2 regions of the Pseudoalteromonas mucoides genome follow, and region 1 is predicted to be linked to the other one. Evidence: predicted binding sites of a transcription regulator. Region 1 holds the regulator's gene; the other holds the start of a gene.
The links. The regulator FliA, encoded in region 1, starts transcription of late flagellar genes. The targets are predictions, from matches to a motif close to CTAAAGNTNNNNNNNNNNNNGCCGATA.
Positions count from the first base shown of each region.

Region 2: a site for FliA is predicted at 3,169-3,195, ahead of AAEU30_RS20235 (DUF4402 domain-containing protein). Genes of this name have one in related genera too.

Region 1 covers NZ_JBMMUC010000004.1:75,552-87,307, reverse strand. Annotated here, with positions in the region: gene AAEU30_RS05510 (chemotaxis protein CheW) at 1-170, opposite strand, end outside; gene AAEU30_RS05505 (chemotaxis protein CheW) at 190-972, opposite strand; gene AAEU30_RS05500 (ParA family protein) at 976-1,746, opposite strand; gene AAEU30_RS05495 (flagellar motor protein MotB) at 1,758-2,714, opposite strand; gene AAEU30_RS05490 (flagellar motor protein) at 2,718-3,482, opposite strand; gene AAEU30_RS05485 (protein-glutamate methylesterase/protein-glutamine glutaminase) at 3,475-4,608, opposite strand; gene AAEU30_RS05480 (chemotaxis protein CheW) at 4,674-6,896, opposite strand; gene AAEU30_RS05475 (protein phosphatase CheZ) at 6,911-7,678, opposite strand; gene cheY (chemotaxis response regulator CheY) at 7,695-8,078, opposite strand; gene AAEU30_RS05465 (RNA polymerase sigma factor FliA) at 8,119-8,829, opposite strand; gene AAEU30_RS05460 (MinD/ParA family ATP-binding protein) at 8,856-9,716, opposite strand; gene flhF (flagellar biosynthesis GTPase FlhF) at 9,709-11,211, opposite strand; gene flhA (flagellar biosynthesis protein FlhA) at 11,237-11,756, opposite strand, start outside.
Region 2 covers NZ_JBMMUC010000024.1:20,535-32,290, reverse strand. Annotated here, with positions in the region: gene lgt (prolipoprotein diacylglyceryl transferase) at 1-573, shown strand, start outside; gene AAEU30_RS20250 (thymidylate synthase) at 584-1,435, shown strand; gene galU (UTP--glucose-1-phosphate uridylyltransferase GalU) at 1,535-2,416, shown strand; gene AAEU30_RS20240 (SPOR domain-containing protein) at 2,507-3,130, shown strand; gene AAEU30_RS20235 (DUF4402 domain-containing protein) at 3,251-3,844, shown strand; gene AAEU30_RS20230 (DUF4402 domain-containing protein) at 3,865-4,332, shown strand; gene AAEU30_RS20225 (fimbrial biogenesis chaperone) at 4,341-5,150, shown strand; gene AAEU30_RS20220 (hypothetical protein) at 5,160-8,099, shown strand; gene AAEU30_RS20215 (SPOR domain-containing protein) at 8,118-8,735, shown strand; gene AAEU30_RS20210 (FlgO family outer membrane protein) at 8,787-9,380, shown strand; gene AAEU30_RS20205 (FlgO family outer membrane protein) at 9,393-10,067, shown strand; gene AAEU30_RS20200 (FlgO family outer membrane protein) at 10,075-10,749, shown strand; tRNA gene AAEU30_RS20195 (tRNA-Arg) at 10,923-10,997, shown strand; gene AAEU30_RS20190 (hypothetical protein) at 11,112-11,756, shown strand, end outside.

The sequences.
Region 1 (11,756 bases):
TAGCTTGGCGCACCTGGTACAGGGGCTATTTCTGTATAACGCAAAATCTCTTGAACTTGCATCACATTGACGCCGTATGTTTCTGATTCCAGTTTAAATGTTACCCATTGCAATACTTCATCATTGCTATCGGCATTTTTACTGTTTGATACTAGTCTTTCTTCACTCATGCTATTACTCCGAATATCGTTACTGCTCACGGCTATCTAAGCCCTGCTCCAGTAATTGATTTAAATTTTCTACATCAATTAGGGCACACATTTTTTCTTTAATGACGCCAGCCAACCAAGGGCGTTTACCGGTTTTAGCTCGCCATTTAACATCTTCTGTACGCAGGGTTATGTTATTAACAAGCTTCTCAGCTAATAACCCCCACTGACTATCACCAAGTGTTATTAAATATTGATAGTTTAGTTTCTCTTCTAATTCTTGAGTGTATTTCTCTGGCATTACCCAACGAGCGGTATCAACCACATTGAGGTTTTCATCACGGTTAAGCATAACCCCTTTGAACCACTTGGGCTTACCAAACAATTGATTCACATCGCCCAATTGATGAATGCCGCCCAATGCCTTAAGGGGCACAGCTAATGTAAGCCCTGCCACTTCAAAAAATAACGCCTGGAATTCACCGTCAAAATAATCCTGCTGTCGCTCAATCGGGGTTTTAGCATGTGTAGCTAGAGCATCACTGGCAATATTATCTATATCTTTGATTTTAGCTTGAATTTGCGGTTTCTCAAGCGCTGTTTTGGTATCTTGTGGTATTTCTTGGGGTTCTTCAAGGGCGTGCTCTTGAACAATTACCTGCTTAGCAGCTTTTGCTGGCATCTGAGTCTGCTTTTGAACAGACCCAACTTGTTCAAGTAATTTTGCGACAGGTTCTAAGTCTGTATTCTCATCTTCCTCGCACAGCAAAGCGCCCAAGTACTGGGTCATCACTTTTTCATTAGCAAACAATTGTTTACTCATTAATTAACCTTGCTCAATCAAATAATCTAATAACGCACGATAGGCAAATACACCACGTGAACGAGGGCAAAATTGAATTGGCACTTGTTGTGCTAAGCTTGCATCTCGAAATTTGGTATCGACAGGTATAACACCTGGCCAAACTTTATCATTATACGTTTTTTGCAATGTTTTATATGCCTCTAACGACGCATTTGTGCGCTTATCGTACATTGTTGGGATGATGGTATATTGATACTGCTTTGATTGCGAGCTTTGCATCAATTCCATTGTACGCATCATACGATCTAAGCCCTTTAAGGCTAAAAATTCAGTTTGTACTGGCACTAAAATGCGTTCACTCGCCGCAAGTGCATTAACCATTAACACCCCTAAAACAGGTGGGCAATCCAAAATTGCATAATCATAATGCTCACTGATTTTGGCTAACGCTTTTTTTAAAATAAGCCCCATACCAGTTTTATTGCCCATACTGCGATCAAGGGTAGCAATGGCCATTGTCGCGGGCATTATATCTAAATTAGCAATATTTGACGGGCACAGTGATTGCAGTATTTCTTCGCTTTGCATGGTATTACCGCGAGCAAATATATCATAAACACTGACTTCTAAATCTTCAGAATCGATACCAAAATAGTAAGTCAAAGAGGCATGCGGATCAGTGTCTATCAATAACACACGCTTTCCCTGCAATGCTAATGTACCAGCAAGGCTTACCGCAGTTGTTGTTTTACCTACGCCACCTTTTTGATTCGCCACCGTCCAAATTTTCACATCACACCTTATTATTGTTCATTGCGCGTTGTAATTCGTATACCGCCATGTGGTAATTGAATCACTTTAATCGTGTTATCGTCCGAAGGCAATTCAATTACTTCAGGTTCAACTTTTTCTGCTTCAAGCTCCCCTTCTCGAGGCGCTTCTTGCTCTGGTAAGCCATACTTGGATAATGCAACCACTACTTTTCTATTCTCAGCGCGACCTTGCTCTGTACTATTATCTGCAAATGGTGAATATTGTCCATAGCCTTCAATAGCCATTCTAGCTGGGTTAATTCCCAGTGATTCAAGTTCAACTAAAATTGAGGTTGCCCGCGCAACAGAAAGCTCCCAATTAGAGCGAAATATTTCGTTTCGAATTGTTTCGTTATCTGTGTACCCACGCACTCTGACATAATTATCAACCGGTGCGATAATATCGTTAACCATACCAATCACGGTTTTAGCGCGACTATGCGCAACCGCACTGCCGCTTGAAAATAACATGCCAGAGCTCAGCTCTATGATCAGCCAATCTTGGTGCAATTCTAAGCTCGCTTCACCATCACGAATCTCGTCAATCAGCGCTGATTGTAGTTTGGTTAATAAGCTATCTAAAGGCTTGCCTAAATGCTTTTGTTTTATATTACTGGTATCACTTTGCCCATCAAGTAACTCAGGACCGGCTTCTTGCTTTTGGATACTTTCACCATATAACAGCTCTTTTTCTGGGCTGACTCTATCAGTTAATAAACCTGTCCCCGTCACACCGGTGCCCTCTTGACTATTCTGACGCGCAGATTGATCGAAAACCTGCTCTAATGAGTCTGATAAAATTTGAAAGCTTTCTTCTTTATTAATAGCAATTGCATACATCACCACAAAAAACGCAAACATGATAGTCATGTAATCTGCATAGGAGACTAACCAACGCTCTGTGTGCTGATTATTACTAGTTTGATGACGAAGCCGACGACGGATCATAAGTTAATTAGCTATTAGATTAGGTCGTTCAACTCGGTAAGCTTCTAATTTAAGCTCTATGTTTGCAGGGCTATCGCCTTGGCTTATAGCAATAATTCCCTCGGCAAGTAGCTCATGAAACAACATTTTTTGCTCAACTTGTTGTTTTAATTTATTAGCCATCGGTAAAAATAATAAGTTTGCTAAACCAACACCATAAATAGTCGCAATAAACGCAGTGGCCACGCCAGCACCAAGCTTTTGCGGCTCGGTAATAAATGACATGGCCTGAATAAGTCCAAGTACAGCGCCCAAAATTCCTATAGTCGGACTATAGCCGCCTAAAGCTTCATAAACACGGCTTGCTTCAAGCAGTCGCTCGCGCTCTAGCAACAAATCAATTTCAAGCGTATCTCGCAGCTTTTTCTCACTCACTCCATCGATAAGTAAACTAAGGCCTTTTGCTGCATAACTATCAGGGTGAGTGAGCGCCGTATCTTCAAGGGCTAAGTACCCTTCTTGGCGTGCTTTGTGGGACCAACTTTTAACCTCTTCAATGGCTGCGTCAATATCATGACGAGGGGGGAAGAAAACCCAGTAACTAATTTTTAAGGCTTTGATAAACGTGCTAACCGGAGACTGTAACATCACAGCCCCCAAGGTGCCGCCTAGTACAATGATCAGTGCAGGGCCGTTAAATAAAGCAGCAACAGCACCGCCTTCTAATGTATAGCCAAGAGCTATTGCACCTAACGCAGTTACTAGCCCTAAGATTGATAGCTTATCCACAACCAATCTCACGTACTAATCGAGTAGCCACATCATTTAATGCAATACTAGCACTAGAAAGCCCTGCAGCAGCAACAGCTTGTGGCATACCATAAACCACACTGGTGCTCTCATCTTGTGCCCAAATCGTTGCACCGACTTGTTTGAGCATTCGCGCACCATCACGGCCATCTGCGCCCATTCCAGTGAGCACTACTGCCAAAACATCACCTTGGAAAGACTTTGCAGTACTAGCAAATGTCACATCAACACTGGGTTTATATGTGATACGTGCACTGTCGTCTTCAAATACTCTTAACGTTCGATTACCACCACGTCCTTCAATTAGCATTTGTTGGCCACCAGGAGCTAAGTAAGCCGTACCGGGCATTAACTTATCACCTTGTTGCGCTTCTTTAACTTTGATTTTACACAGGCCATTTAATCGTGCTGCGAATGCTGGCGTAAATGCAGCTGGCATATGCTGAATGAGTAAGATGGGATGCGGAAAATTCGCTGGTAATTGAGTCAAAATAGTTTGTAATGCTACGGGCCCACCAGTAGACGTACCTATCGCTACAATTTGATACTTTTTACCCGAAGCTCGTACTGATGCAGCGTTCGTATCAACAGGTATCACGGGTCGACTAAAACTGCGATCAGGCTGCGCAATACTGGTCTTTGGCGCTGTTTCTTTATTTACCGAGGGCTTATTAATACTCGTCGCTGGGCGGCTAAATCTCGATAAACGTCTACGCCCGATTTCTTTTACTTTATTTTGTAAAAGCTTAATCGCATCTTCGTTATTACGCGCAATATCTTCAAATTTCTTCGGTAAGAAATCTAACGCGCCAGCATCAAGCGCATCCAGTGTCGCGGTTGCTCCATCACGAGTCAGCGACGAAAACATCAAAATAGGAGTTGGGTTTGCTGCCATGATTTCTTTCACGGCGCTGATTCCATCAAGCACCGGCATCTCGACATCCATCGTGATGACATCAGGGCGAAGTTGGCGCGCTTTATCGACTGCTTCACGGCCATTTACCGCAAAATCAATTACATCAATGTCCTTATCTTGCTCTAGAATTTCACTCACTCTACGGCGAAAAAAACTAGAATCATCAACAACTAATACTTTAACTGCCATTGGCGTACTCATGTTAAATTTCATCTACAGGAGCCTGTGGCTCCCATAAAAAGATAAAGATTACTCTAACCTGCGTAGTATTTTAGCAAGCTTGGGACATCCAAAATCAAGGCGATACCGCCATCTGAAGTAATTGTCGCACCAGCCATACCTGGCGTCCCTTGTAAAAGGGCATCCAGTGGTTTAATAACAACTTCTTCTTGGCCGATTAATGAATCCACAACAAAACCAACCTGCTGAGTACCGATTTGTACGATAACAACATGCCCTTGAGCTTTACGTTGCGAGGTATCGGCACCTTTTACAAGCCAGTGTTCTAAATAGAATAGTGGAATTGCTTTTTTACGCACTATGATAGTTAATTGCCCATCAACTACATTTGTACGAGTCAGATCTAGATGGAAAATTTCATTTACGCCAGCCAACGGTAAGGCAAAGGTTTGCTGACCAACAACAACCATCAAGGTTGGTAGTATGGCTAATGTCAGTGGTACTTTGATTTCTAATATAGTACCAACACCTAACTCAGATTGAATACTTACCGAGCCATTCAATTGGGTTATTTTAGTTTTTACTACATCCATGCCAACGCCGCGGCCGGAAATATCTGAAATCTGTTCTTTGGTTGAAAAGCCTGGCGCAAAAATTAGATTATATGCTTCAGTATCAGATAAACGACTCGCTTGATCGTGATCAAGCACACCTTTGCTAATAGCTATTTTTTTCAGCTTCTCAGCATCCATACCTGCACCATCATCTCGTATAGTCAGCAAAATATGGTCACCTTCTTGCGAAGCAGATAAAGTAACCGTACCTGTTCTTGGTTTACCTGCGGCCTCACGTACATCAGGCATTTCAATACCATGGTCAACCGAGTTACGCACTAAGTGAACCAGTGGATCGGCAAGTGCTTCAACTAGGTTTTTATCTAAATCTGTTTCTTCACCCACTAATAATAGGTTAATGTCTTTTTTCAAGCTACGCGCTAAATCACGGACTACACGTGGAAAGCGACCAAACACTTTTTTGATTGGTTGCATGCGGGTTTTCATTACCGCACCTTGTAAATCGGCAGTCACAACATCTAAATTAGAGATTGCTTTGCCCATCACTTCATTATTTGTATTAGTCGCTAAACTTACTAATCGATTACGCACTAATACAAGTTCACCAACCATATTCATGATTTGATCTAAGCGCTTCGTATCAACCCTCACGGTTGTTTCAGCTTGAGGTGGAGCAGGTTTTTTAGCTGTACTTGCAGCTGGCGCAGGAGCTTTACTCTCAACGGGCTTTTGCGCAATAGGTTGAGGCTTGCTTACTTGTGCTGGTTTTTCAACCTTCGCTTCAGGTTTCGGTGTATCTGTAGCTGGCTTAGGGGTATCAGCCTCTACATTGCTGGTAGCAAGCGCTTTAGGTGCAGTCCCCTTGCCATGTAATTCATCTAGTAGTGCTTCAAATTCGTCATCGCTGATTTCATCGTCTGATGCTGAGCTTGCCGCTACACTTTTCACTTCAGCTGTTGTAGCTGCTTCAATAGGTTCTTCTTGAGCTGGAGCAGGATTTACCGCACCAAAGTTACCTACCCCATGTAGTTCATCAAGTAAACTGTCAAATTCATCATCGGTAATATCGCTGCTACTGGCATTATCTTGAGGCGCAGCGCTTGTATTCGCTATCGGACTCTGACCTTTACCGTGGAGTTCATCTAATAAGCTTTCAAACTCATCTTCGGTGATCTCATCAATTTGTGCATCTTCTGGCTTGTCGTCAACTTGGCCATTGAACAACATATCAAAAGCAAAAGGGTCATCTTCATCGATTGTTGAGTCTGGCTCTTCTTCGACCGCTACAGACTCTGGTGTTGGTGCGCTTTGAGCTTGCTCCTCATCGGCACTAGGCGGTTGACTTAACTTATGTAAAATAGCGAGTAATTCTGGGTCGGCGGGCTCTGGCTGTTCGCGGTTTTGTATCGTCGCAAACATTTCATTTATTGTATCGAGCGCTTGTAATATAACATCCATGAGCTCTGAGTTTACTTTACGAACGCCCTGACGCAGTAAATCAAATACGTTTTCTGCACCATGACAAGCATCAACCAGCTCTGTCATACTTAAGAAACCCGCACCACCTTTTACGGTATGAAAACCACGGAAAATAGCATTTAGTAACTCGGTATCATCTGGATTATTTTCAAGTTCTACTAGCTGTTCTGATAAAAGCTCAAGAATTTCCCCAGCTTCAACTAGAAAATCTTGTAAAATATCTTCATCGACTTCAAAGCTCATGCAGTGCTCTCCTCTTAGAAGCCCAAACTTGACAGTAAATCGTCAACATCATCTTGCCCATTGACAACATCATCTCGCGACTCTTTATCAATAATTGGCCCTTCTGGACCTGCTAATGTCGTTTTTGCAGGCGGTATTTCTTCTATAGCTGCTATTCTAGTTTTAGCTTCGCCAATTTCATGACTACCAAATGCAGTCAATAAATGTATTAAACTATCTTCAACTTCTCTAACTAAATCAATTACGCGGCGGATCACTTGCCCTGTTAAGTCTTGGTAATCTTGCGCCATTAACACATTAGTCATTAGACCTTGCAGTTCGTCGGTCTTAGTGTGGGAGTGGTTCATGAATTTATCTAAACTATGACACAGTGTTTTAAATTCACCGAGCTCAATTTCACGACTCATTAAACGGTCCCAAGTCGGCTTTATCTGGGCGATTTCATCGGCTAACCCTTGTGCTATAGGCAAACTAGCTTCAACTGCATCCATGGTTTTATTAGCAGCATTTTCTGTCATTTCCATAACATAATTTAAACGCTGCTTTGCGTCAGGAATTGCATCAGTTGTTAAGTCTGAGAGCCGTGTATCGAGTTCAAAATTCTTCAGCGCGTCATGAAGTTGGCGGGTTAATTTACCAACTTCAGCAAAAAGTTCTGATTGCTCTTTTGTCGCCGCATCAAGGATGAGCTGATCAGCTTTATCTTGCTCACCGTTTTCAAGGTGAACAACAAGCTGACGGGCTTGTTCTAAAGTGATCTGAGGCGCAGCAGGTGCTGACATAAGCCTCTCCTATTAATTAGCCTAGGCGCTCAAACACTTTTTCCAATTTGGTTTTAAGTGTTGCAGCAGTAAAAGGTTTTACGATGTAGCCATTAACGCCAGCTTGAGCAGCAGCAACAATTTGTTCTTTTTTAGCTTCTGCTGTTACCATCAGCACAGGGATATGTTTAAGCGTGTCATCAGCTCTGATTGCACGTAATAAATCAATACCTTGCATACCTGGCATATTCCAATCTGTTACTACGAAATCAAACTCTTGATTTTGTAGCATTGGTAAAGCTGTTGAACCATCATCAGCTTCTTGCACATTAGTAAAACCTAAATCTCTTAACAGATTTTTGATAATACGTCTCATCGTCGAAAAATCATCAACAACAAGAATTTTCATGTTTTTATCCAAAACATCCTCCGGTGAGGTCTGAACCTATATTTACTTACTACTAATTTATCCAGTCATTGATTTTTGCTTTTAGCTTAATCATCGCCTGACCATGTATCTGGCTCACACGCGACTCGCTAACATCGAGTATGTGCCCAATTTCTTTTAAATTCATTTCATCGTTGTAATAGAGCGAAAGAACAAGGCCGTCACGCTCTGGTAGCGACTTAATTGCTGCTAACAAGGATTCATTAAAACGTTCATTCTTAACGTTATTAAAGGGCTTGTCCAGTGCTAAGTCTTGCCCAACTGGGGTTATTACATCTTCATCAACCCCTAAGTCTTCGATACCCAGAACTTTGCTTGAGTTTACATCACTTAGAATATGATGGTACTCATCTAGCGTAATATCAAGTTTTTCAGCAACTTCACTATCTTTAGGCTCACGATTATATTGACTTTCTAGTTCTGTAATTGCTTCTGCAACCATACGGCTATTGCGGTGTACTGAACGAGGGGCCCAATCACCACGGCGCATTTCATCAAGCATTGCACCACGAATGCGAATACCTGCAAAGGTCTCAAAACTGGCACCTTTTGCAGCATCAAAGTTTTTCGACGCTTCAATTAAACCTATCATGCCTGATTGAATTAAATCATCTAGCTGTACACTCGGTGGTAAACGTGCAATTAAATGGCACGCCACTTTTTTTACCAGCGACGCGTGCCTTTCTACTATTGCATTTAAATTTGCTGTGGATTGATAGCCCATCGCTTTGCTCACCGATGCAGTCATAGTTAGCCGTTTACTAATTTTTCTATAAAGAACTCTAAATGGCCTGAAGGTTGATTAGGTATTGGCCATTTAACTGCTTTTGTCGCCAAAGTTTTAAAGGCAACTGCCGCTGGAGAGTTTGGAAATAATTCCACAATTACTTTTTGGCGGCGGGTAGATTTACGCATATTTTCATCGTATGGAACGGTAGCAACCAACTCCATAGAGACATCTAAAAATCGGTCGGTTACTTTTGATAACTTTGCAAATAGTTCATGGCCTTCACGCATGCTACGCACCATATTGGCAACTATTTTAAATTTGTAAACACCATGCTCACGGCTAAGTACTTTGATAAGAGCATAAGCATCGGTGATTGAAGTAGGTTCGTCACATACAACAACCATAACATCTTGTGCTGCACGAGAAAAACTCAGCACCATGTCAGAAATACCTGCGGCGGTATCAACAATTAATATATCGAATTCAGTATTTAGTTCACTGAAAGCGCGAATAAGGCCTGCGTGCTCAGACGGTGATAGTTCAACCATGCTTTGTGAGCCAGAGGTTGCAGGTACTATTTTAATACCTGCGGGGCCTTCTACTAAAATTTCATCTAACTCGCATTCACCCGATAAAACATGGGATAAGTTACGCTCTACACGTAAACCTAGCATCACATCACAATTTGCTAAACCTAAATCGGCATCCAGTACTAAAACTCTATTGCCTAGCTGGCCAAGCGCGATTGCAGTGTTTAATGACACGTTGGTTTTACCAACGCCGCCTTTACCACCGGTAACAGCGATAACTTTTACACCGTTATTATTGTTTTGACTCATTTTTCGCAGGCCACTTGCTTGATCTAATACTGTGTTAATCATACATCCCTACTGTGCTTGACGCCACTGCTTGACGTCGTGAATGTTGTGCTTTTGTTCTTTTTAAATACAATTGTTCAGCTTTTTTTACTAATTTTTCTGAATTAGCAACACGAATGTCCTCAGGAACACGCTGGCCGTTAGTAAGATACCCTATTGGAAGGCGATTTTGAATCGCTACGCTAATAATCTCACCTAAACTTAGCGACTCATCCAATTTGGTGAAAATACAGCCACTTAATTGTACTTTCTTAAAGTGTCTTACCGTTTCCTGTAACACGTTAATTTGCGCCGTTGCACTTAACACTAAATAATTACGAATATCCACACGTTGATTACGCATTAGCGTGTTTAATTGCTCTGTTAAACGTAAATCACGTTGGCTCATTCCCGCAGTATCAATTAATACTAGTCGTTTATTTCGTAAATGGTATAACACTTCTGCTAATTCGTTAGCATCTTTAACTTGTTTTACGCCACAGCCAATTATACGACCATACGTCGCAAGCTGTTCATAAGCACCTATACGGTAAGTATCGGTTGTGATCAACGCAACTTTATCTGCGCCATATTTTTGCGCACCAAGTGCGGCTAACTTGGCAACCGTGGTTGTTTTACCAACGCCGGTAGGCCCCACTAATGCATATACGCCACCTTGGCGAAGTATCTCGTTATTCGTTGTATGCATTTGGTTTTCAACCATTTGCAATAGCGCCTGCCATGCTTGTTGGCGAGAAACATCATCAGGAATAAAACACGCCATTTGCTCGGCTACATCATGCTCTATGCCCATACCAACTAAACGGTCAATCATACAAGCTCGTGTTGGATCACGCCGAGCCATATCTTGTTGCATTAAACCTGACACTTGGTGTTCAAGCAGTTGACGAATCGCATTCATTTCATCACGCATTGACGAAATTTCTTCACCTTTACTATTGCCTGCAACAGCTTGAGAGTGTAAAGGAGTGTCTAAATCATCAAAGCCACTTTCTAACTCATCATCAAAACCTAAGCTATGTGCTTGTGTATGAGCTTTGCTCAGCGCTTCACGGCGAGCAAAATCTGGATGTGCTTGCGGTTCACTTGTTCTATATTGCGCTTGAGCTGGTTGTGACTGTTGCTGTGCTTTACCCTGGTATTGAGTTGAAGTATCAATACCCGATTGGCTAAACATAGACGCAAGCTCTGGTGATTTAGGTTGTGGTGACTGACGTTCCAATAAAGCTTGTAGGCTATCAGCAACCGCAGCCTGTGGCTCTTGCTGAGCACGTTGCGGTGCAGGTTTTACAAAGTTCGGATTCCTTTGCGCTTGGGCAACAGCGGGTTGTGGTGCTGATTCTTTCGGTGCTGCCTTGTCATAATCGACAGCAGCAACAATTTCAACGCCATTAGCTAGCTTTTTATTTGACATAATAACGGCATCTACACCAAGTTCATCTTTAACTTCTTTTAGTGCGGTACGCATATCTTTAGCAAAAAAACGTTTTATTTTCATGGTTCACAACCCTTTTAAAATCCGATTATTGGCCTACTGAGCTAACAATCTTGATCTGTCTTTCATCTGGTACCTCTTGATAAGACATCACTCTCAAACCTGGAATGGTGTACTTAACAAATCGAGATAACACAGTGCGTAACATTCCTGATGTTAGCAATATCGAAGGTTCACCGGCCATTTCTTGATTTTGATGCGCTTCGTTTAATGATTGTTGAAGTCGCTCTGCAAGTCCTGGCTCTATTCCGGCACCTTCGTCGCCTGCATTCTGAAGTGACTGATGCAACATCTGTTCCAACTCAGGCGCCAAGGTTATGACAGGTATTTCAGACGACATACCAACCGCATCTTGAACGATTAATCTACGCAATGAAATTCGCACTGCAGCCGTTAATACATCAGGGTCTTGGCTACGAGGACCATACTCAACTAGGGTCTGTACAATAGAGCGCATATCGCGAATTGCTACGCCTTCATTTAATAAATTTTGCAAAACTTTAACCACGGTTGTGAGTGGTAATACATCTGGCACTAATCCTTCAACT
Region 2 (11,756 bases), on a different contig from region 1:
CAATTTAGCTACTTTTTAGAAAATCCATTGTATCTATTTAGAATCGATCAAGGCGGCATGTCATTTCATGGTGGCACGCTGGGTGTGATCACCGCTATTTGTGTATTTGCCTGGACACGTAAAAAGCAGCTGTTAGCGGTAGGCGACTTTGTTGCTCCATTGGTGCCAGTGGGTTTATTAGCAGGGCGAATTGGTAACTTTATTAATGGTGAGCTTTGGGGACGCACAACAGATGTGCCTTGGGCGATGGTATTTCCAACTGGAGGGCCGCTTGCACGCCACCCATCGCAGCTTTATGAAGCATTTTTTGAAGGCCTTGTTCTATTTATTATCCTTTACTTGTTTACTAAAAAGTCACGCCCGGCAGGCAGTGTAGGTGGACTATTCTTATTAGGGTATGGCGTGTTTCGCTTTGCCATTGAGTATTTCCGTGAACCTGATGCACATTTAGGTTTATTTGGCGGATTTATTTCTATGGGGCAAATTTTATCGTTACCGATGATCATTGGCGGCCTTGGTTTGATATTATGGGCTTATAACAAGCCACAACCAGTGACTGCAAAAAAGGCCTAAGAAGAAAACAATGAAACAATATCTAGAATTATGTCAGCGCATAGTTGATGAAGGCATTTGGGTTGAAAATAAACGTACCGGAACACGTTGCTTAACTGTTATTAACGCTGAGCTTGAATACGATGTAGCGAATAACAAGTTCCCAATGATCACCACACGTAAAAGCTATTATAAAGCTGCCATTGCAGAACTTTTAGGCTATTTACGAGGCTACAGTAGTGCAGAACAGTTTCGTGACATAGGCTGTATGACTTGGGATGCTAATGCCAATGAAAACCAAGCATGGCTTAATAATCCTAATCGTAAAGGTGAAGATGACATGGGCCGCGTTTATGGCGTTCAAGCGCGTGATTGGCAACGCCCAGATGGCACGCCTCTGGATCAGTTGAAAAAAGTAATTGATAACCTTAAAAACGGTGTTGATGACAGAGGCGAAATAGTCACCTTCTACAACCCCGGTGAGTTTGACTTAGGTTGCCTTCGCCCTTGTATGCACACGCATACATTCTCACTTTTGGGTGATACGCTTTATCTAACATCGTATCAACGTAGCTGTGATGTACCACTAGGTTTGAACTTTAATCAAATACAATGTTTTGTTTTGCTTGCTTTAGTAGCACAAATTACTGGGCATAAAGCAGGTAAGGCGTATCATAAAATTGTTAATGCGCATATTTATGAAAATCAGCTAGAATTAATGCGTGATGTGCAATTAAAGCGTGAGCCATTTGACTCACCGCAATTACATATCAATCCAAAAATAAAAACATTAGAAGACATAGAAACATGGGTAACCAGAGATGATTTTGAAGTGATTGGCTACCAATGCCATGATGCGATTAAATACCCATTTTCAGTATAATTAGGTAACTCTGATTGTGTTAAGCCAGTGGTCAAATTAGCCTGCTAAAATGACATTGGTTTTAACCAACCAGAATCATACCCACTTAAGGAGAGACGAATGAAAGCTGTTATCCCTGTTGCAGGCCTAGGAACCCGTATGTTGCCAGCAACAAAGGCTATACCAAAAGAAATGCTACCCGTTGTTGACCGACCGCTAATTCAATATGTAGTGAGCGAAGCAATTGCTGCTGGCGTTAAAGAAATTGTTTTGGTTACGCACTCAAGTAAAAACTCAATAGAAAACCATTTTGATACCAGCTTTGAGTTAGAAGCCACGCTTGAAAAACGAGTGAAGCGGCAATTGTTGGCCGAAGTTCAGGCTATTTGTCCTAAAGATGTAACTATAATTCATGTACGTCAAGGTGAAGCTAAAGGCTTAGGCCATGCAATTAATTGTGCGGCACCGATTATTGGTGATGAACCTTTTGTGGTGATATTACCCGACGTGATCATTGATGAGTATGATAGTAACCTAGAAAAAGATAACCTTGCTGAGATGATCACCCATTTTGAGCAAACCGGTGAAAGCCAAATAATGGTTGAGCCAGTGCCTATGCAAGATGTTGATAAATTTGGTGTGGTTGACTTAGGCGATGAAAAAATTACTCAAGGGCAAAGTGCTGCTATTTTAAATATGGTTGAAAAGCCTCCTGTAAATAAAGCTCCGTCAAACCTTGCTGTTGTGGGTCGCTATGTTTTAAGTAAAAATATTTGGCCATTACTTGCTAAAACCCCCGCAGGCGCAGGTGATGAAATTCAATTAACTGACGCTATCGCGATGCTAATGGAAAAAGAAGCTGTTGCTGCTTACGCTATTAAAGGGCGTAGCCATGATTGCGGTAGTAAATTGGGTTATTTAAAAGCGACAATTGAATACGCGCTTCGACGTGATGAATTTAAAGATGATTTAAGTAATTTTATTAAAGACTTAGTAAAATAAATATCATTTAAATAATGTATTAAAAAAGTGCCTTAATGGCACTTTTTTTGCTTAAAATAAACTATATTGTTCTCTAAAAGCTAATTGAAAATGCATATAAAACAGCGTGTTTTGCCAGCTCTAATCTTAGTAACAACCGCTTTAAGTGGCTGCGCTAATAACAATACTAACCAAGTTGACAATAAACCTTCGCTTATCTCTGATCAGCAAGTTAAAGAATATGTTGAACAATGGCAGCAGCAGCAAGATAGTATAAGCCGTTTGGCTGAAATGGAAGGCGACCTAAAGCTATTAATTATGGCGCTATCGTCAAACTCTCAATTAGCGCAAACCCCAGTAGAGCTTCGCTCAGAGAGCGTTGACGTGGTGCATCAAATAAATAATATGGCTGTACAACCTCAAGGCAATACAATCCCAAAAACGACTAATCAACCGTCTAATCTTTTAAACGACGCATTACCTGGCGCACAATTAGGGCTTTATTTAAAACCGCAACTGGTAAAATCGCAAATCGCTCGCCTTTATCGTGAATACCCTCAGGCATTTAGCCAATTAGGGTTTGTAATGACGGAGCGTAAAAATAAAGGCGTCACTTTGTATGGCCTACGGGTAGGCCCCTTCAAAGACTATACGCAAGCTAATGCTTTTTGCTTAATAGCACAAAAAATGGGGCAAAGATGTTTAAGCGCTCCTTTTGTTGGTCAGCCACTTTAAAATTTTAGTCATCTTATCTTATTTTTCAGTAATTAAGCTTAAAGTAATTGTTCTAAGTGTCGATAATAAATAAGATAGGGGCAACATAGGGTAATGTCCCATCTTTTATAAGGATTTAGTATGAAATTATCTTCTACTTTACTTGCAGTTGCTGTAGCTGTTAGTTCTTTTAGTGTTTATGCAGCAAGCGAGAGCTTTAGTGCAACGGTTAAAGTACAAAATACTGTAGTTCTAGAAAAAGGCAATGATTTAGATTTTGGTACTATTCGTGCTGTTGCGGACTCCACAGGTACTAATCAGGCAACCTTAACGATTAACCCAGAGCCAGATGCAACTATACCATCGTCAAGAATTGATAGTGAACCAGCCATTATTTCTATTATTGCACAAGGTTCCCCTGCTTCTTTTACTGTATCAGAAGTAGTACCTAATGCACGTTTGTCAATTACCGATCCAACAGCCAGTGAATTGAACTCTGATGGTCAAGGTTTAAATGAACCTAATTTCACTGTTGGTAGTTGGAAGTATTTTATTACGAGCGGACCAAACTCAGGTAATTATTATGATGGGTCGAGTATATATTTAACCGCTGATGGAGAGGGGAGTGTGGAGTTCAATATTGGTGCAACTCTTTCTACTGCGTCCACTCCTTCTTCAGAAGCGTACCGCGACACTGACTACACTGGTAACTTTCAACTTGAAGTTGCTTATTAATATAGATAGCTGACTGTATCATGCGCTTTTGCTCTTTATTGACCTTGTTTTTAGCTTTTGCTTCGCATTGGGCTAAAGCTGCCAGTATTGAGCAGCAAGCGCTGGATTTTGGCACTTTAGTTGTTTTAAACAGTGAACAGTTCGGCTCTGTAATTATAAAAGACGACGGTACTATAAATACCACTGGGGATATTTATGTCCTTAAAGATGGTCGTCCAGCCGAGCTTTTGTTAACGGGTATTCCTACGGGGACCCGAGTCACTATGAATTTAGTTGCACCAGCCATTTTACAGCATGACACTAAAGGTAGTACTAGCGCTGATTTTAAGGTGAGTTTAAATGGCTTTCCTAAATATGCAGTTGGTAATGAGTTTGGTGAAGCGAAGGTGTTTATTGGCGGCAAGCTTGAGATAAATACAAGCAGTAAACAATTTTTAGATGGTAATTACTCTTCAACGACAAACCTCGAAATCTCTGTGGACTATTAAGGATTTAAATGTTCAACAAGTTAACCCTAGTGCTGGTCTTCAGCTTTATATTATTAAGCCAGAACGCACTTGCTGATCTTCTCATTTCACCAACCCGCATAAGTTTTGATGAACGTCAGCGTACAGCTAAAGTGACGGTGATAAATACTAGTAAAGAATACAAAACATACCGTGTGATTTGGAGTGAAAAGCAATCTACAGCAACAGGTGGCTATATTACCTTGCCTGAACCTACTGATACCAGCTTAAGCTCTATGACACGTTTGTCACCAAAGCAAATGCGTTTAGCACCCGGTGAAAAACAAACGGTGAAGATTGCAATTAGAAAGCCCAAAGATCTTGCTGCTGGTGAGTACCGCTCACACTTATTATTTCAAGCTTTACCCAACGAAAATACGAAAAATAAAAGCTCGATAAAAATTAATATGATCATGAGTTATAGCATTCCAGTGGTAATGCGTGAAAATGCGGAGTTGCCAACGGTGGTTATTGAGCAGGCCAAAGTGATTAAAAAAACTGACACTCAACGTATGCAATTTAACTTAAAAATGAACCGTAGCACTAAATTTAGTAGTTATGGAAAGCTAAGTGCGTATTATAAAAGTGATGCTAATAGCCCTGAGGAAAAAGTTGCCGAAATTGGCAATTTAAGTATTTTTTCTGACGTAAAAAATGCAGATGTCACATTAAGCTTGTTTAGCGATAAAAATATTACTAAGCCTGGTAGCGTATCATTTAAATACACTGGTGCAGATGAGTATGCTGACGTCATATTTGCGCAGTACACCCTAGCTATTTCGGCTAGCATGCTAGATTAATAAGTGTGAATGAAAACTCATAATAGTGTTTTAAGATTAATACTAGGGCTAAGTTTAGCTTTTAGCATCAGTGTATCTAGTAAGTCTGAGCCTACAGTTAATGATGTGCTAGATACGCTGAAATCAATCCAAAATAAGCTTACAACGGCTAATATTGCGCTAATACCCTCGCCAAATTCTACTATTGATTCACAACAACGAATAGCTACAGGTGAGTTTTTACTCTTTTCATTGTATTTAAATGACTATTATTTGGGTGAAGCTTTTGCGCTCAAAAGTGAAAAAGGCGTCCAACTAGGATTATCTGGGCTTGCTGATATTCTACAGTTTGCAATAGATGTTGATATATCGACAGGCTCAGCGCAAGGTTGGTATCGTAATCAACAGTCATTTGAATTGGCAGATAATGCGTTGATTACGAAAAAAGGGGTTTTGCAACTAACTGACTCTGATATGAATATTGATGACGATATTTATATTGAGATTGATGTTTTAGAGCGCGCTTTTGGAATTGAATTTAATGTTGATTTTGCAGATCTTGAAGTCTATCTCAAAAGTGAAGAGTTACTCCCGCTGGAACTCCAACGTTTACGCAAAGACAGAAGTCTTAATAAAACAAACCGAAAATCACAACCAACATTACCTTGGAAGGCAAGTCCGTACCAAGCTATTTCTTCGCCAGTGGCTGATTTACAATTAAATTATAGTGCTGATAAAAACCAAAATAGGGCGAGTTACTCATTACTTGGCGCTCAAGATTTTGCTTACTTATCTACAGAGTATTTTCTATCCGGCCGCGAGAGCGATTTATTAACTGATTCACGAATAACCTTTTCTAAACAAAATGCACAAGGTAATTTACTTGGTGAGCTGGGCGTCACAGAGCTTGAATTTGGCGATGTGATCGCGACTCAAGTTGGAAGCCGTTATAATAGTCAATATGGACGGGGATTTAAATTCTCTAATCGCGAACTTAGTCAGCAATTTGATAGTAATCGTATTAATTTAAGTGGAGCTATTCAATTAGGTTGGGACGTTGAACTTTACCGTAATGGCGTATTGATTGCGCAGCAGCTTAGCCTATCTGATGGGCGATATGTTTTTGATGATGTGGATTTATATTACGGTGAAAATAATTTCGAGCTAATTTTTTATGGCCCACAAGGACAAGTTGAACGTAAAAACGAATACTACTTTATTGATAGTAACCAACTTGCAAAAGGTGAAGGTTTTTATGAGCTATCAGTATCAGAGCAAGGAAAAAAACTACTTGGCAGCTCTAACTTTAATAACAACACTGGTTGGCAAGTTGCGGGGCGATATGAGCAAGGTATTACTGATGATTTTTCTATATATACAGCTGCGCTTGGACAAAAACGAGAGACTGATGACTTACAGCATGTATCAATAGGAACTAATTTAAGTTTGTTCAGCAGACTTTTATTAAATTTAGATTACGAGCAAAACAATCAAAATGAGCAAGAGCTTGAATTTACAGCTAGAAGTCAAGTAGCTGAGCAATCACTGCTATTTAGTGCCATTAACCGAACCGACGAAACGAATACAAAATATGATAGTTACCAATTTGATATGGCTGGTGAGTTAATACAAAGTAGGTATGGTCGCTTAAATTATCAGAATAACTTTTTATATCAAGACTCTGATAGCCAAGGTACTTATAAGCAAGCACAAAACAGATTGAACTATGCTTATTCAGGTTTTTCTTTGAGTAACCAACTACAATGGCGAGAGCTCAATAATAATGAGTTAATCGATGGTACCTCCCGATTACAAGGCCGCTTAGGGCGTATTTATAGCCGTTTTGGAGTCGATTATACTTTATATCCTGTAAATGAAATAACCAGTTATGAGGCTGAATTTAATCGTAGTATTACAAGTCAATTACAAGCAGAGCTAACCTTGCGAGATTCACGTATTAATGATCTTAAATCTGCTGATTTGGGCTTAAGTTGGCAAAGTGATAAATTTAGTGTCACCAGTAACATTAATTACGATAGTCAGGATAACTGGCAACTTGGTGTTTATAGCCGTTTTAGCTTAGGCTTTGATACTCAAAATAATCACTATTTTGTTTCAAAGCAAAGCTTAACCACAACAGGCACTCTAATGCTCAGGGTATTTTTAGATCAAAATAACAATGGCACCATGGACGAAGGTGAGCAGGGCGTTGCTGGTGTTAAGGTTAAAGGTTTACAAAACTACCGCCAAGCAATTACCGATGAACAAGGTATTGCGTTACTTACTTCAATGCCGGCCAATCGCACTACAGATATCGTGCTAGATAAAGACAGCTTTCCAGATCCCTTTTTAGTACCAGCCCATGAAGGGTTTTCAATTACTCCACGCGCAGGGTTTATTGAATATATGGATTATCCAATTAATAATTCAAGTGAAGTGGAAGGTGTAGTGTATTTACATAAGGGAGAAGCAAATGAAGTTAAGCCCTATGCAAAAATTGCATTACTCGACATACAAGGTAACAAAGTGGCGCAAACACAGGCAGCATACGATGGTTACTACCTTTTCACTGATTTAAGACCTGGCGAATACCAAGCTGTTATTGAAGATAATTACAAAGATAATAAAGGCTTAAAAGAAACGCAGAATATAACTGTTAATTTATCCCCACAGGGCGACGTTGTGATGGGGGTTGATTTTGTTTTAACTGAAAAAGTAAAGGCGTCAGGCTACATTGCTAACGCGGGTAGCTTTTCTTCATTAGCGTTTTTGAAAGCGTATTTTCAGCTAATAAAACAGCATTTAAAGCCTGAATCATTAAATGAAGCGTTCTATTTGCAAGAGAATGAGCGTTATGTATTAGCTATTGGCTATGCCGTAGATGCTTCTACAAAACTTGAAAACACATGTAATAACCTAAAAAATAAAGGCTTAAATTGCACAGTTAAGGCCCAACAAATAACACATTAATAAAATAGGGAGCTTTTGATGGCGTTACGACATATTTTTAAAAGTATATTAACTTTATTGGTATGCACTACCTTTGTTGGCTGCAACAGTACAGATGCTGGAAATAAACAAAGCCAAATTACCAATGAAGAAGTGGTAAGTATTTCAGCAACCGAGCTTGCGCAATTAAAAGAATCAGCAGCTCAGTGGCAGCAAGCAAAACCAGGGATTGAACGTTTACTTGTTATTGAACAAGATCTCAAGTTATTAATTAATCAACTTAATGCCGTTGTAGCGCAGGAATCTACTGCTGCTAAACAACCAGAAGTTATTTCGCCAGAAGTAACTGCACCAGCAACAATAGTAAAGCCAGGGGTTACGACGCCACCTATTTATGCACTACAAGTTGCTTCAGTAACACAAAAGGTGCGGCTAACTAAAAGTGCTGCAGACATCCAAAATGCAGCGCCACAATTATTTGAAGGCAAGTTTGTAGCAAATGTAGAGTCTGTCGATGTTAACGGGGTTACTTACTACCGACTTAAACTTGGTGCTTATCAATATCAAAAAAATGCCCAAGCTGATTGTGATAAATTAAAGCAACAGCAAGTCAGCTGTATCGTTAGTCATTTCACAGACAATCCCATCAAACTATAAATAGGCATAATTATTGCTTTGTATCTGCCATGCATCAAGAGGATGGCAAATATGCGCCTTATAATACTTTTACTTTCAATCAGCCTTACAGCCTGTAGCTTGACTGGTGATGAGCCAGATACAAGACAAAGCCCTATTGAAAACCCAGCGATGGCTCCGTTTACTGTGCATCAGTATGTTAGTGACTTAAGCACTCAGTTGAGCCATATTAAAGGGCCTTTTAAAAGCTCGGCACGCATTGCTGTTACTAGCTTTTATCTAGCTGATTCTCTAGAAACAGGCCTAGCTCAAGGGCAAGGTGCTGGCCTTAGTCAGCAAATTCAAGAAAGCCTTATTACGCAGCTCACCCAGCTGGGGTATAACATTATTGAATACCGCCTAGAAAACACTATAAATTTATCAGCTTCTGCCGATAGTATGCTTAGCAGAGATATTTCAAAATTACGTCAACGCCAGAATATTGACTATGTGATCACCGGCACACTTACGCGGCAACAACATGCCTATATTGTTAACGCCCGCATGGTGAATACGCAAGATAACGTAATTACGTCTGCGGCAAATACTGAGATCCCTATCAATGTAATGTGGGGTGATGAAAAAATTCAGCAACGCGATGGTTATATCTATCGCAGTGAATACTAATTAGGAGCCCTTATGAAACGCTTATTACTTACTTTATGTTTGCCACTGGGCTTTGGTTGTTCGCAAATGATGGGTGACAACAGCACCGTTGTTGAAGATAATTCGCCTCAGTTAGCAAAACAGCGCACAGTTGCTGAACCTGGACAAACAACTTCGCTTTATCAAAATACTGCAGTAATGAACGACAGCAGCCAAATAACGACCCCAACACGTAAAAATATCAACCATTACGTGCGGGGTATAATGCAAGATATGGCCGAGAATCTGCAATACGTAAACACGAAAACGCCTTTAGCGGTATCGAGCTTTATTTATCTTGATGATGAATATAACGATGGCACTTTATTAGGTAATCAACTAGCTGAAAGCTTTATGCACGAATTACACAGCTTTGGTGTACCCGTGATTGATTTTAAAACCACAGACTATATGCGGGTAACACCAAGCGGTGACTTTGTATTTAGCCGTGACTATTTAGAGCTAAGCCAAGACCAAAACTTTAACTATGTGTTGGCCGGTACTATGGTAAACCACCAAGGTGGCGTATTAGTGAATGCCCGTATCGTAGGTTTAACCAGTAAAGCAGTGGTGGGCTCTGCGCAAGGTTTTATTCCACAGTCAGTGGTTGATGCGCTAGACAGCAGTTATCGCACCGATGGCGTAATGCTTAAACAAGCGAATGAGTGAGACGAGTATGGCATTTTTAACTAAACATGCTGCAATTGTTAGCTTAAGCCTAACGGCTTCGCTGTTAGTGGGCTGTAATGCAAATAACACGAGTCCAGAGCAGGCAAAGGTTGATAACGCACAAGTTACAGCTCCCAGCTATGATTTAAATCAGCTAATTCGCCAAGCACAACTAAATGACGAACAGCAATATCAAGATTCAACCCAGTTTACTCCGCTAAAGCACCATAAAACTTTGGTCAACTATGTTGAACAAATGGCGCTGGATTTGGTTGATACAATGCAGTCAGAGCAAGACATTGCGATTGCTGTTACCTCGTTTGTAGATTTAGATGCAAGCTTGAATAACAGTAGCCAATTAGGTAACCAATTATCAGAGTCGTTTATTCATCAACTCCAGCAGTTTGGTTACGGGGTGGTTGATTTTAAAACCACAGATCAAATTTTAGTTAACGAACGTGGCGACTTTGTGTTTTCTCGTGATATTGAAAACCTAGCCAACAAACGTATCGCCAGCCATGTATTATCAGGCACGTTAATTTATCGCAGCAGCGGGGTAGAGGTAAACACCCGAGTGATAGATGTACAAAGCAAGCGAGTGATCGCCAGCAGCCAAAAAGTATTGCCGTATTATGTGTTAAAAAACGATGATATAAACCTCAAACGCGCGAGTATTAACTAGCCTTGTATTAAGTTCATTTAACTGCTTGATTGTAAATAGGATAAACCGTTATACTTTTGCTATCAGCTATCAGCTATCAGCTATCAGCTATCAGCTATCAGCTATCAGCTATCAGCTATCAGCTCGAAGCTCGAAGCTCGAAGCTCGAAGCTCGAAGCTCGAAGCTCGAATGTGGCCTCTTAGTTAAATGGATATAACGGCCCCCTCCTAAGGGGCAGTTGCAAGTTCGATTCTTGCAGGGGCTACCAATAAAATCAATGAATTACGATTTTTCTCTCTGCTTTTATATTTTCTGTGTAGCACATACGTAGCATATTTATTTGAGTGAGAATATAAACTTTAGCAAGTTAAGGGATTAGCTTTTGTTTGAGCAGGTATTTAGTCATATACAGCATAATTATAATTTATTTCCAACAGTTGAGGTTGGTCAAAGAGATTCTTTATGTAGGTTCTGCAAATTAAATGATGTGAAGTTTAATAAAAAAAGGGCCCATTCCTTTCCTGAGTTTCTTGGCAATAAAAGCATATTTACAGTTAATGAATGTGATGAGTGCAATGCTAGATTTTCAAAAATAGAGAAAGACTTAAGCAATTTTATACCCCCAACGATTATTACTCGATTAAGAGGCAAGAAAGGCTATCGGCCGAATTATATAAAAGGTGGCAGTAAAATTTATGGTGACGATCAATTCATAACATTAATACAAGAAAAACCTTCAGAGAAAAGCTCATTAAATTTTTCTTCACAAACTTTTGATATGGTCAAAGTTTACAAAGCAATTTTAAAGAGTTTAATATCTATTCTTCCAGATGAAAAATTAAAAGAATTTAATACTGCTATTGGATGGTTGAGATCAAATCAGAATTTTGAAAGCTTTAATCATTTTCCTATTTTTTGGTGTGGGTACAGAATGCCTGATGCTAACTTTCCAATAAAAATGGAAATCGAATTAACTAGAGAAACGTCTGATAATCACATTATCTATATTTTATATTGCCAATTTAAT